Regions from separate parts of the Serratia nevei genome, predicted to be linked through region 3. Evidence: predicted binding sites of a transcription regulator. Region 3 holds the regulator's gene; each other region holds the start of a gene.
The links. The regulator Fur, encoded in region 3, represses iron uptake genes when iron is present. The targets are predictions, from matches to a motif close to ATAATAATGAGAACNACTATCAA.
Positions count from the first base shown of each region.

Region 1: the regulator Fur is predicted to act here: its motif matches at 2,137-2,159, upstream of V8N38_RS12710 (TonB-dependent siderophore receptor).
Region 2: the regulator Fur is predicted to act here: its motif matches at 1,291-1,313, upstream of V8N38_RS18175 (Nramp family divalent metal transporter).

Region 1 is NZ_CP149940.1:2,634,522-2,639,249, reverse strand. It holds gene V8N38_RS12710 (TonB-dependent siderophore receptor) at 1-2,114, opposite strand, end outside; gene V8N38_RS12705 (sensor domain-containing diguanylate cyclase) at 2,502-3,944, shown strand; gene V8N38_RS12700 (DUF1428 domain-containing protein) at 4,049-4,399, shown strand; gene V8N38_RS12695 (VOC family protein) at 4,411-4,728, shown strand, end outside.
Region 2 is NZ_CP149940.1:3,774,385-3,779,112, reverse strand. It holds gene V8N38_RS18180 (NupC/NupG family nucleoside CNT transporter) at 1-975, opposite strand, end outside; gene V8N38_RS18175 (Nramp family divalent metal transporter) at 1,353-2,588, shown strand; gene V8N38_RS18170 (DUF2502 domain-containing protein) at 2,630-3,040, opposite strand; gene mgrA (L-glyceraldehyde 3-phosphate reductase) at 3,264-4,253, opposite strand; gene V8N38_RS18160 (alpha-keto acid decarboxylase family protein) at 4,442-4,728, shown strand, end outside.
Region 3 is NZ_CP149940.1:1,242,305-1,247,032, reverse strand. It holds gene pgm (phosphoglucomutase (alpha-D-glucose-1,6-bisphosphate-dependent)) at 1-22, opposite strand, end outside; gene seqA (replication initiation negative regulator SeqA) at 100-642, opposite strand; gene ybfF (esterase) at 867-1,640, shown strand; gene ybfE (LexA regulated protein) at 1,897-2,184, shown strand; gene fldA (flavodoxin FldA) at 2,449-2,988, shown strand; gene fur (ferric iron uptake transcriptional regulator) at 3,318-3,764, shown strand; gene V8N38_RS05820 (beta-N-acetylhexosaminidase) at 4,010-4,728, opposite strand, start outside.

The DNA of each region.
Region 1 (4,728 bases), 1.4 Mb from region 3:
CTGAGGCTGCGCGGTTCGCCTTCAATCACGCGCAGGTTACCGGCGCTGGAGGCGTAGTATTCGCGGTTAAACAGGTTTTTCACATTCAGTTTCAGCTGAGTATGTTTGCCAAGCAGCTTGCTGTCCCAGGCGACAAAGGCATCCGCCACGGTGTAGGCCGGCATGGTGAAGCTGTTCTCCGGATCGCCGGCGCGGCGGCCGACATAGCGCGCACCGCCGCCCACGCGCACCTCGCCGGGCACCACCGGCAGCGTCATGCGGTGGCTGAGATACAGGCCGCCCATGTTGGTCGGGGCGTTGACCAGCCGGTTGCCGACGTTGGCCGGATTGAGGTTGTCTTCGACGATCTCGGTTTTGTCGTAGCTGTAGTTGGCGGTGAGATCCCAGTTGGGCGCCACTTCGCCGTTCAACTCCAGTTCAGCACCGGTGGATCGCGCCTTGGGAATGCTGCGGGTCACGCCGTTGATAAAGATCGACATATTGCTTTCATCAATACGATAGAGCGCCAGCGTGGCGTCGAACGCCGGGGCGATCTGCCATTTGCCGCCCACCTCATAGGTGGTGCCGGTTTCCGGCGTGGCGACGTTGCCGTTATCGTCGATGGCGGTGGACGGCGTGAAGGAACGGCTGTAGTTACCGTACAGAGACAGGTTCGGCGTCAGCTTATACACCAGCCCCGCCTGCGGCAAAAACTGATCGTCTTTGTCATTGAGCGTATTTTTCGGCTTCTGGAAACCGTTGCTGTTGTTCTGGTAATACGACTGATAGCGTGCGCCGAGCACCGCAATCCACCGGTCGGAGAGATGAATGCTGTCCTTGGCGTACAGGGAGCGGCTGAACAGCGTCGTGCGCAGGTTGCTCAATGCGTCGTTGTAGGTGGTGCTGTCGGTGACGGGCGCTTCGCCATACGCCGGATCGTACATGTTGAACGTCTTCGACACTTTGCCGCGATAGGAGTAGGCCTTGTAAGTCTGGTTCTTTTCGTAGTCCACGCCCAGCAGCAGGTCGTGTTGCATGCCGAACACCTCCGGCGAACCGGTCACATCCCAGGAATAATAATCGGTCTGGTGATTGAAGCCGCGGTTGGCGTCGGCGCGGCGCGAAACGATGCCGGTCGCGGTGTCGATCGCGGTGGCGCGCACTTCGTTGCTGTCGTAACGGCGTTGCAGCCAGGCGTAGTTGAGGCGGGTGGTCCAGATCGGAGCCAGCGCATATTCATAATGGGCGTTCAGGCGTTTGTTCTTGCCCCAGGCGCGGTTGGCGTAGTCATCCAGCCGGCGGTTATAGGGCACATCGACCGGTTTGCCGTCGATAAACGCGGTGCCGCGATCGTAAGGAATGTCGTATTTGTACTCGCTGTAGGCGATGTTAAAGGAAGCCTGGTCGCCGAACCAGCTGAGTGAAGGAGCGATCAGCGTGTGTTCGTCGCTGCCGAAGTTACGCCAGTAATCCTCGTGCTGTCGCTCGGCGATCAGGCGGAAGGCGAAGCCGCCGCCCAGCGGGCCGGTCACATCGACGCTGCCGCTGCCGCCGCCGAAGCTGTTGGTGGCGCCGCTAATGCGGGTGTTCCAGTCATACTGCGGTTTTTTGCTGATCAGGTTGATGACGCCGCCGGGGCTGAGGATGCCATACAGCAGCGAAGCGGAACCTTTCAGCACCTCGACGCGATCGGTGGTGGCGTCCATGCTCAGCCCTTGGTTGCTGCGCACGCCGTCGATGAACACCGAACCGTCGGAGTTAACCCCAAAGCCGCGTTTGACGAAGCCATCCTCGGTGCCGCCGAGCGTGTTGCCCTGGGTGACGCCGCTGACGAATTTCATCGCGTCATTGACGCTTTTGACCTGGAAGTCGTCAATCACCTGTGAGGTGACGACGCTGACCGATTGCGGCAGTTCACCGATTGGCGTGGCGGTTTTGCTGCCGGTTGAGGCGGTATCGGCGCTATAGCTGCCGGCAGGCAGGGCGGTGGCGGTCACCGTGATGGCGTCTTCCTTTTTTGCGTCGGGCGCGGCGGCGATCGTCAGGGCGGGAAACAGGCCGGCGATCAGGGGCAGCGAGCGGAAAACGTGATTTTTTTTGTTTTTGTTGGGGCGGCGAAGAACTGACTGGTGCATATCATTCCATGGTAAATAATAAATAATAACGATTATCATTATAATTATCGTTTAATGGGCTTAGATAGAGGGCAAAGGAGAGATCCGCGCATTGCCCGATTTTATTTTGTCATCAAGGAAAAAGACGGCGGTTTTACCGGTAAAAATCCGACGAATTGACCATAATGATCAAGACGGCCGGGATGCCTTGGCAGTTTCTGCGCCAGATAGGTGAGTGTCGTCAATATATTGATACACAAATATATTTTTCCTTGATGAATAAACAGGTGTCCGGACCGGCAAAACTGGCAATAATAGGCGGGTCGGCCGTTTATCTTCTCCTCATCGTCGACGGTTGTGACACGCAAAGACTGTCACCTTACGCTAGCGGAAGTCTCTGGATCCAAGATGCAAACCACCTCGTTGTCCGATACCCGGAAAATCTGGCCCGCGCTCAGCATTTTTTTGCTGGTGTTCGCGCTGTGTCTGCTGGGCATCGTGAGCCGGCCCGGCAGTTTTCTGGCGATATTCTGGCCGGCTAACGCCGTGCTGCTGGCCGTTTTGGTGCGCCGCCCGCAGTGGGCGACGCGCGCCGGCTGGGGGATGGCTGTGCTGGGCTACCTGGCGGCGGATCTGTTGACCGGCAGTGCGTTGGAGAAAGCGCTGCTGCTGAACGCCGCCAATCTGGCCGGCGTGGTGGTGGGCTATCTGCTGTTCATGCGGCTGTCGCCGCCGGCGCGCATGTTGCAACGCGGCGCGTCCAGCATGTATCTGTTCGGTATCTGCCTGGCCGCCGCCGCCGCTACCGGCTTGGTGGGGGCCGTTGCCTCGCAGTGGTTGTTCGGCAGGCCCTATTTGACCTCCCTGGCGCTGTGGTTCTCATCTGAATTCACCAACTACGTCACGCTGATGCCGTTCATTCTGGTGTTTCCCGCCGATTGGCGACATCGCCTGCGCGCGGCCTGCGCCATGTTGATACAGCGCAGCCAATGGCCGCAGGCGGGGGGGAAACTGGCGGTGTTGGCGCTGCTGGCGCTGGCGGCGGTCTGCAGCGTGCTGATCGGCGGCCCCGGCGCGGTGATCTTCCCGATGCCGGTGCTGCTGTGGCTGGCGATGTCCTTTTCGTTGTTCAGCACCATGATCGCGGTGCTGGTTTACGTGCTGTGGTGCCATCTGGCGATCGATTTCGGGTTGCTTAGCACCACGCTCGACATGAAGGTGCTGCAGAACGCGGTATCCATGCGCCTGGGCATCGCGCTGCTGGCGTTGGGGCCGATCGCCGTCGCCAGCATGAACTATGCGCGCAACGCGTTGTTACGCACGCTGGAGCACGTGGCGAATCACGATGCGTTGACCCACGTGCTGACGCGCAATGCGTTTATGCAGCGCGGCGAGCGGGTGATCGATCAGAAAGGGGAGCTGGTGTGCGTCATGATGCTCGACATCGACTATTTCAAATCGATCAATGACCGTTTCGGCCACGCCGGTGGCGATCAGGCGCTGATGGCGTTTACCCGTGCGATCGCCGCCGATCTGAACGTCAACGATCTGTTCGGCCGCATGGGCGGCGAAGAGTTCGCCATCGTCTCGACGCTCGGCCAGCCGCAGCAGGGGTTGCAGCTGGCCGAACGGCTGCGGCAACGCATTGAGGCGGAATCGATCACCATGCCGGCCGGCCATCCGCTGCAGATCACCGTCAGCATCGGCATGGTGACCTGCCCGGGCGGTTCCGGCCATAGCCTGGCCGACCTGCTCAAACTGGCGGATCTGGCGGTATACAAAGCAAAAAATGCCGGCCGTAATCGGGTCGCCACGCCGGAATCTTACCCGCCGAACGATCCGGGCTGCTGAACTTCCGATCCGGGCCGCGCGCCCGCCGTCTAAACTGGTAGGGGGCACGGGCAACGTCGCCCGTGCTGAACCGACTGTCCTTAATCAGACAAGAGGATACCAGGATGAAATACGTAGACGGGTTTGTGGTGGCGGTGCCGGCCGCCAACAAGGAGGCTTATCACCGGCAGGCGGCCGCTGCGGCGCCGCTGTTCAAAGAGTTTGGCGCCACGCGCATCGTGGAGTGTTGGGGCGATGACGTGCCCGACGGCAAACTCACCGACTTTCGCGGCGCGGTAAAGGCGCAGGAGGGCGAAGTGGTGGTGTTTAGCTGGATAGAGTACCCCTCCAAGGCGGTGCGCGACGCCGCCAACCAGAAAATGATGAACGATCCGCGCATGAAGGCGCTGGGCGAGATGCCGTTTGACGGCAAACGCATGATCTTTGGCGGGTTCGCGCCGATCCTCGATGCCTGAAGGAGGCGCCGATGGCCAGAATTACGCAACATCTGTGGTTTGAAAAAGACATGGAGGCGGCGCTGAATTGCTACGTCGCGCTGATCCCCGGTTCGTCCGTGAACTGGTTTTCCGATCTGCCGGCGGATACGCCGAGCGGCCCGGCCGGCAGCGTGAAGCTGGCCTCCTTCATCCTGGGCGACCAGCGCTATGCGGCGATCGAGGCCGGGCCGTTGGATCCGTTCAATCACAGCTTTTCCGTGATGGTGGAATGCGACGATCAGGCGGAGGTTGACCGGCTGTGGGATGCGTTGAGCGAGGGCGGCGAGGCTGAGCAGTGCGGCTGGCTG
Region 2 (4,728 bases), 2.5 Mb from region 3:
CACTTTCTGCAGCTCCATCATTGCCACGAACTCGTTGGAAACCAGCTTGGTGGCCATGATGCTGCCAACCTGCAGGGCTTCGTGTTTAGGAATCCCCATGATCCAGGCGAACGGATAGAAGAAGTAGCCGAGGATTTCCTGGAAGCTCAGGCCGAAGATGGCGCTGAACACACCGTTGAGCGCGGCGATCAGGGCGATGAAGCCGATCAGCATCGCGGCAACGATAATCGCTACTTTGAAGCCGGCCAGGATATATTCACCCAGCATTTCGAAGAAGCTCTGGCCTTCGTGCAGGTTGCCGAGGTGCAGCTCTTCTTCTTTATTGGTGTCGTACGGGTTGACCAGCGACAGCACGATAAAGGTGCTGAACATGTTCAATACCAGCGCCGCCACCACGAACTTGGCGTCCAGCATGGTCATGTAGGCACCGACGATGGACATGGACACCGTAGACATCGCGGTCGCCGCCATGGTGTACATGCGCTTTTCCGACATCTTGCCCAGGATATCCTTGTAGGCGATGAAGTTTTCGGATTGGCCCAGGATCAGCGAGCTGACGGCGTTGAACGACTCCAGCTTGCCCATGCCGTTCACTTTCGACAGCACGGTACCGATAATACGGATGATGAACGGCAGCACCTTGATGTACTGCAGAATACCGATCAGCGCCGAAATGAAGACGATCGGGCACAGCACCTTCAGGAAGAAGAACGCCAGGCCTTTGTCGCCCATGCCGCCGAATACGAAATCAGTCCCTTGTCCCGCAAATCCGAGCAGTTTGTCAAACAGCGCGGCAAATCCTTTTACGAAGCCCAAACCCGCTTCCGAATGCAGGAAAAAGTAGGCCAGCAGTACTTCGATAACCAGTAGTTGAATAACATAGCGAATGCGGATGCTTTTACGATCGCGGCACACCAACAGGGCCAGGATCGCCACCACCACTATCGCCAACGCAAAGTGCGCAATATGGGACATGTTTGCTCCAAATTTGAGGCAGGCTGAATTTCGGCTGTCATTTTATGTAACGCTACGTTTAAAAACGAGACTTCTATTGCAAATATGGAAAATCATAGTGGGAGTTCTCCTAAAGTGTTGCGCAAAAGCATAAAAAATCAAGATGTTAAAGCAGCAATAGGAAATTCGTATTCTTGTGCTAACCTGTCTTTCAGGGGTATTGCAGCCCAAATCCCATCAGAAAAGCACGGAAATCGGCAAGCTCCGCGCTGAACCCTTCGATAAAACCGTTAATGTTGGCTATTACAGAGATAAGTTTTACCGCTCTAAATGCGCTTGATAATTATTATCATTTATATAGAGTGGAGATAAACGTAATTTCAGTAAGGGTTCAACATATGCTGAACAGTCGCGTGGTTGAAACCACCTCCGGGCGCTCCGCCAGGAAAATCAAACTCTCGCTGATGGGGCCCGCCTTCATCGCCGCTATCGGCTATATCGATCCCGGTAACTTCGCCACCAACATCCAGGCCGGCGCCTCGTTCGGCTACAGCCTGCTGTGGGTGGTGGTTTGGGCCAACGTGATGGCGATGCTGATCCAGCTGTTGTCCGCCAAGCTGGGCATCGCCACCGGGAAAAACCTGGCCGAGCATATTCGCGATCGCTTTCCGCGGCCGGCGGTGTGGGCCTATTGGGTGCAGGCGGAGATCATCGCCATGGCGACCGATCTGGCCGAGTTTATCGGCGCGGCGATCGGCTTCAAGCTGCTGCTCGGCGTTTCCCTGTTGCAGGGCGCAGTGCTGACCGGCATCGCCACCTTTTTAATCTTGATGCTGCAAAAGCGCGGGCAAAAGCCGCTGGAGCTGGTGATTGGCGGCCTGCTGCTGTTCGTCGCCGCCGCTTATATCGTCGAGCTGGCGTTCTCCCAGCCGCAGCTCGCGCCGCTGCTGAAGGGCATGGCGCTGCCCGATCTGCCTAACGGCGATGCGGTATTTCTGGCCGCCGGGGTATTGGGCGCCACCATCATGCCGCATGTGATCTACCTGCATTCGTCGCTCACCCAAATCGGCGGCGAGCACGACAAGGCGGAGCGCTATGCCGCCACCAAAGTCGATGTCGCCGTGGCCATGACCATTGCCGGTTTCGTTAACCTGGCGATGATGGCCACCGCCGCCGCCGCGTTTCATTTCAGCGGCCACAGCGGCATCGCCGATCTCGATGTGGCTTACCTGACGCTGCAACCGCTGCTCGGGCAAGCCGCTGCTACCGTGTTCGGCCTGAGCCTGGTGGCCGCCGGCCTCTCCTCTACCGTGGTGGGCACGCTGGCGGGGCAGGTGGTGATGCAAGGATTCGTGCATTTCCATATCCCGCTGTGGCTGCGGCGCGCGGTGACCATGCTGCCGTCGTTTATCGTCATCATGCTGGGGATGGACGCGACGCGCATTCTGGTGCTGAGCCAGGTGCTGCTCAGCTTCGGCATTGCGCTGGCGCTGGTGCCGCTGCTGGCTTTCACCGGCAATCGGGCGCTGATGGGGGAGATGGTCAACGGCCCAGTGGTGCAAAACCTGGGTAAGCTGATCGTACTGGTGGTGGTGGGATTGAACGGCTATCTGCTGATCGGCAGCGTGCTGTAGGCAAAAAAAGCGCGGGCCGGCATGGTGCCGGCCCGTCGTCGTTAATCGCGGTCGTCATCGCCGTGGCGGCGCCAGCGATCGCGATCGTGATCGTGGTGGTGCTTTTTCTCTTTCTTCCAGTAATGCTTGTCGCAACGGCGGTCGCATTTGTAATAACGGCCATCGCGAGAGTAGTAGTATTTGCGCCAATAGTCGCGATCGCGCCAGCGATAGCCGTCCCAGTAATAGCCACGCGGGCTGCGGTCGCCGAGATAGCGGCCCTGATGGCCTTGCCACCAGTCACGATCGCGCCAGTCGTAACCGTCCCAGTAACGGCCGCGATTGTCCTGATCGCCGATGCGCAATGAAACGCCCGGCATCAGATCGATGCTGAGCCCTTCGGCGTGAGCCTGCTGTACGGCGGGCAACACCGTCGCCGCCAAGATGGCAGCCAAGAGCAGAGGTTTAAACATGACTTCTCCTTTCCGCTTGCGCGGCCTGGCCGTTAATCACTTTATGAAGCGCGTTCATCAGTTTAAAAAGCGGCCTTATCGTTATTTTTGCTGCAATATCGGCATCATAGCGCCGGCGCATAGGGTTGAATCTGAGAGCCACTCTGAAAACGGCGCCGCAGGCCGAGATTTGAGATTTTTCTGGGGGATCGCCGCTCGGTGGAGCGGCGGTATTTGTAAGCGATTACAGTAGGATTTGTTCGATCTGAACGAGCTCTTCTTCACTGAAATGACGATTGGCCAGCATGCCTACCGCGTCTTCTATCTGCGCACTCTTGCTGGCGCCGATCAGCACCGAGGTGACGCGATCGCCGCGCAGCACCCAGGCCAGCGCCATTTGCGACAGCTTTTGCCCGCGTTGCCGCGCCAGCGCATCGAGGCGGTGCACCTTGTCCAGCCGTTCGGCGGTCAGTTGCTCCGGCTGCAGAAAGCGGCTGCCGCTGGCGGCGCGGGAATCTTGCGGGATGCCGTGCAGATAGCGGTCGGTCAGCAGGCCGCCCGCCAGCGGCGAGAAGGCGATCGATCCGACGCCATGCTCCGCCAATGTGTCCAGTAATCCCGCCTCCGGCGTGCGTTCCAACATCGAATACTTCGGCTGGTGGATCACGCACGGCGTGCCGAGCCGCTGCAGAATGTCGAACGCCTGCCGCGCGCGTTCGACCGGGTAGTTAGACAGGCCGACATACAGCGCTTTGCCCTGGCGCACCAGCAGATCCAGCGCCGCCATGGTTTCTTCCAGCGGCGTGTCCGGATCCGGTCGGTGGTGATAAAAGATATCCACATACTCCAGCCCCATGCGCTTCAGGCTCTGATCGAGGCTGGCGACCAGATACTTTTTCGAGCCCCAATCGCCGTAGGGGCCGGGCCACATGGTGTAACCGGCTTTGGACGAGACGATCAGCTCGTCGCGCCAGGCCCGCAGGTCGGCGTTGAGTATGCGGCCAAAGTTCTCCTCGGCGGCGCCGGGCGGTGGGCCGTAGTTGTTGGCCAAATCGAAATGGGTAATGCCGCGATCGAAGGCGCAGCGGATCAGGCCGCGGGCGTTGTCGTACAGCGTGGCGTCGCCGAAGTTGTGCCACAGCCCGAGCGAGACGGCGGGCAGCTTCAGCCCGCTGCGGCCGCAGCGCCGGTATTCCATATCTTGATAACGCGTAGGGGAGGCTTGGTAGGACATAGTTATCCTTGTCGGCGGGAGGTGAAGTGCTTTGAGTGTATACGCTTTCACACCGCGCTGCCGGGGGAGCGATCACAGCGCCGGCATGTAACGCCAGGTTGCCGATCGAGGCAGGAGCGTTTGTTCGAAATTTGAACGGCATCTTCGATACTTAAGATAATCGCTCCAGCTGCAGACAGGTGATGATCATGACTCAGACCTATACGGTGGCCGATTATCTGCTCGATCGTCTGGCCCAAATCGGCATCCGTCATTTCTTCGGCGTGCCGGGGGATTACAACCTGCAATTCCTCGATCACGTTCTCGCTCATCCGCAAATCACCTGGGTAGGCTGCGCCAACGAGCTGAACGCCGCCTATGCCGCCGACGGCTACGCTCGCTGCAAACCGGCGGCGGCGCTGCTCACCACCTTTGGCGTGGGGGAGCTGAGCGCGTTGAATGGGGTGGCTGGCAGCTACGCCGAATACCTGCCGGT
Region 3 (4,728 bases):
CGGCACGTGGATTATTCGCCATCGACATATCTCCCTCATCCCTGTCGGTGACCGGGCAAATACGTCGCGCACGGCCATCATGACGGGCTGTTCGCTAAATTAGACGGTACCGCAAACTTTCTCGATCAGTTCCGCCGGGAACTGCATGGCCTGCATGATGTGTTCAATCATGCTGCGTTTGCGGCCGGTATTGGTATTGGTGATCACCCAGTAAGGGGTGCCCGGTACATGCTTCGGCTTGGTATGCGTGCCGTTGGCCAGCAAGGTCTGCTGATCGCCGGCGAAATAGGTGCGGGTACGGCCGGTCAACGCCTCGGTGGCGGCGGCGAAACCGGCGGCATCGAGGGTATACAGGGTGGACAGCACCAGCATGAAACGGTTGACCGCTTTGTTCTGCTCGGCATATTCATCCGACAACAGCAGCTCGCGCATGGCGCGCACGCGATCGCGCGGACGCTGCGCCGGCGCCGTTTTTTCCAGCTCGACGGACTGCGGCGCACTGGCGGCAGGCAACGCGCGCACCGGTTGCCCGGCGGTGAATTTCAACATGCGGCGTAAAATATCGGACGCGCTTTCACCGATGTGTTGCGTGTGGCTGGCAATATAACGGTAAAGCTCTTCGTCGACTTCAATAGTTTTCATCTTTATCCAATACTGTTTTTTCTACTTAGAACCTGAAGCCAGATCCTGCATTCAAGCCATGGGATTATAAGGTTAAAAGCGCTGGGGCGAACACAACAATGTGCCTCCGGACGGAAAATGCAGACTAATACCTATAGCCGGCACTGCCAAGCCCGCGCCGCGAAAATTCCGCATGATTCATCGTGCGATTCAATCATGATACCCTAATCTGAATCTCTCTCAGTATGAACTTCGCCATGAAATTACATTATCAACTGCTGGCCGCCGAGTCAGACGCGCTGCCGGTGCTGCTGATCCACGGGCTGTTCGGCAATCTGGACAACCTGGGCGTGCTGGCGCGCGATCTGCATAAACAGCACACGGTGATCAAGGTCGATCTGCGCAACCACGGCCTCTCCCCGCGCGCCGACGACATGAACTACCCCGCCATGGCGCAGGATCTGCTGGCGCTGCTCGACGAACTGCAGCTGGAAAAAGCGATCGTCATCGGCCATTCGATGGGCGGCAAAGCGGCGATGGCGCTGACCGCCATCGCGCCCGAGCGCGTCGCCAGGCTGATCGTCATCGACGTCGCGCCGGTGAATTACCAGACCCGCCGCCACGACGAGATCTTCGCCGCGCTGAAGGCCGTCAGCGCCGCCGGCATCACCCAGCGCCAGGCGGCTGCCCAGCTGATGCGCGACTACCTGCAGGAAGAAGGCGTGATCCAGTTCCTGCTGAAGTCCTTCCACAACGGCGAATGGCGCTTCAACCTGCCGGTGCTGATCGAACGCTACGAAGACATCACCGGCTGGCAGGAAGTCCCGGCCTGGCCGCATCCGACCCTGTTCATTCGCGGCGGCCTGTCGCCGTACGTGCAGGACAGCTACCGTGCGGACATCGCCCGCCAGTTCCCGCAGGCCCGCGCGCACGTCGTCGCCGGCACCGGCCATTGGGTGCACGCCGAAAAACCGGAAGCGGTGCTGCGCGCCATTCACCGTTTCCTCGACGAAGCCTGAAAAACGCACTCACCTGGCGAAAAAACGCGCTAAAGATAACGGCTTAGCGCGTTTAGCCCGCAGTTAGGCATTGTCGTCGCTCCATCTGCTGGGGTAATATGGCGCGCTATAATTTTGCCACCGCGCCAGCGCGTTCGCGAACGCCGGTTCGGGGGTGAATTTGGGTTAGGGTTTATTGGCCCGAAGTGTGTTAACCGATGCCTCCGGAAGCGTGCGAGCGCTTTTTGATGCAAACTCCCTTGCAGTACCGCTACCTATGGCAAAAGAACAAACGGATCGCACGACGCTGGATCTGTTCGCAGATGAACGCCGTCCGGGGCGCCCGAAAACCAACCCGCTTTCCCGCGATGAACAGCTTAGAATCAATAAGCGCAATCAGTTACGGCGCGATAAAGTGCGTGGATTGCGGCGCGTAGAGCTGAAAATCAACGCGGATGCGGTGGACGCCCTGAACAAACTGGCGGAACAGCGCAACATCAGCCGCAGCGAACTCATCGAGCAGATGCTGTTGGCACAACTGGCGGAAGAACAGCCGGAACATTGATCTCTTCGGCCGCACGCGCGGCGCGGCGTTAAGGACAACGCCGGATCGACCACGCTTTTCTTCATTCTCCGGCATCGCATAAATGCGATAAAACCCCGGCGCCACTTTCTGGCATGATACGCATTTACCGGTAAGAGACTGCGCCTGTCGGCGCCCGCCCCGGAGGCGAAAGGCTCTTGCCATGGCATCATTTTAATCGGCGTCAGCGGCGGCAGTGCCGGCGTCGAGTAATGCAATTACTTGAATTTAAAGGTTATACGCGATATGGCTACTGTAGGCATTTTCTTTGGCAGCGACACTGGCAATACCGAAAACATTGCCAAAATGATCCAGAAAATTCTCCAGAAACAGTTTGGCGACGACGTCTCTGAAGTGCATGACATCGCTAAAAGCAGCAAAGAAGACCTGGAAGGGTTCGATATCCTGCTGCTGGGTATCCCGACCTGGTACTACGGTGAAGCGCAGTGTGACTGGGATGATTTCTTCCCGACGCTGGAAGAAGTCGACTTCAACGGCAAACTGGTGGCGCTGTTCGGCTGCGGCGACCAGGAAGACTACGCGGAATACTTCTGTGACGCGATGGGCACCATCCGCGACATCATCGAACCGCGTGGCGCGGCCATCGTGGGCCACTGGCCGACCAAAGGCTACCACTTCGAGGCCTCCAAAGGCCTGGCGGACGACAACCACTTCATCGGTCTGGCGATCGACGAAGACCGTCAGCCTGAGCTGACCAACGAGCGCGTGGACGCCTGGGTCAAACAAATCGTCGAAGAGCTGAGCCTGGCCGATATCGTCGGCTAAGCCCCGGCACTGGCGAAAGGTTGAACAAAGGCCCTGTAAAGTGCATAGTGTGCCCACAGGGCCGTCATCGGCAGCAGGGATTGCTGCGATAGAAGCTACAGATTTGTAACTTCCCACCCCGTCACGGTAGACTGAGATATCGGTTTATCCCATCCATCAAGGCGTTGCATGCAAAACATGCAATAGTGCAATTATATCTTTGTTAACAACCGGCGGTTTCCATTTAGTACAACCGGTTCTATAATGAGACGCATTAACTCTTTGTGCCGACCGATGCCACAGGCGAGTACGCCTCAACTTGATTAGCATAGTAACAGGACTGAATTCGCATGACCGACAACAACATCGCATTGAAGAAGGCCGGCTTAAAAGTCACGCTTCCGCGACTCAAAATCCTGGAAGTACTGCAAAATCCGGAATGCCATCACGTCAGTGCGGAAGATTTGTACAAAAAACTGATTGATATGGGCGAAGAGATCGGGCTGGCAACGGTTTATCGCGTACTGAACCAGTTTGACGATGCGGGCATTGTGACACGTCACAATTTCGAAGGCGGCAAGTCCGTGTTCGAGCTGACCCAACAGCATCACCACGATCACCTGATTTGCCTGGACTGCGGCAAAGTGATCGAATTCAGCGACGAATCCATCGAAGTGCGCCAGCGTGACATCGCCAAGCAGCACGGCATCAAGCTCACCAACCACAGCCTGTACCTGTACGGCCACTGTGAAACCGGTGACTGTCGCGAAGACGAAACGCTGCACGACAAGAAATAAGCCTGACCGGCTATGAAAAACCGCCTCACGCAGAGGCGGTTTTTTTATGCCTGCCGTGCAAAGGGCAAAAAAATCCCCGGACAAGCCGGGGGAAAATCATGTCATGAAATATCACAATTGCAGCGGCACTGCTACTCCACGTACTACTCTCACTACAACGTCCGCCCTACGCCGACACGCGCGGGCGAACGCATTCCCCCTTCGTTATACGGCCGCCGCCAGGGCAGCAGGCCGTTGCACCGGGCTTAGACCTTCTCGGCGCGGCTGTAGCGCTTGCCGTCCGGGCTAACCGAACGCACCTGCACCTCACCGGACACCGCAGGCTTGGCCTTGGCGTCATAGCGCTGCCACTGCTTGCCGCCGTCGGTGGAGTACTCGATGCCCAATCCCGGCAGCGCGATATTCGCCTCCAGCTTGCCGCCCGCTACGCGTGCGCCCGGCACCGGCAGACGGTAAGCGACGCCACCTTTGTCCAGCTTGGCCAGTTCACGCTGCCCCAGGATATTGGCGAAGCGCAGCCAGTCTTTCTCCAGCGTCTTGGTATCGACAAAGTGGGTTTCCCCGCCTTTGTATTCGCGGCCGGCGCGGTAGTCCTGCTCCCAACCGGCGCGGTGCCAGGCGCGTTCAGCCACCGACAGCGCGCGTGGGAAAATCATGTATTCCATCTGCGGATCGGTGCGCTGGGTTTCGCTCCACAGCTGAGCGGACAGCCCGTAGGCGCCCGGCCACGGCTTGTCGCTCTTGGCGTTGAAGTGGTTGCCGTCGCGGTCGACCGAAGTTTCCGCGTTCTGCGGCATGTTATCCGGCGCGAAGCTGAACACCTTGCGCTCGTCGCTGAAGCGGGTACCCCAGTAGTAACCGCGCTCGTCCGGGTTCACCTCGTAAGGGAAGTCCATGTAGACGTAGTCCGGGTTGGAAACCACCACTTCATACCCTTTGTTGGCCCAGTCGTTGACGCTATCGA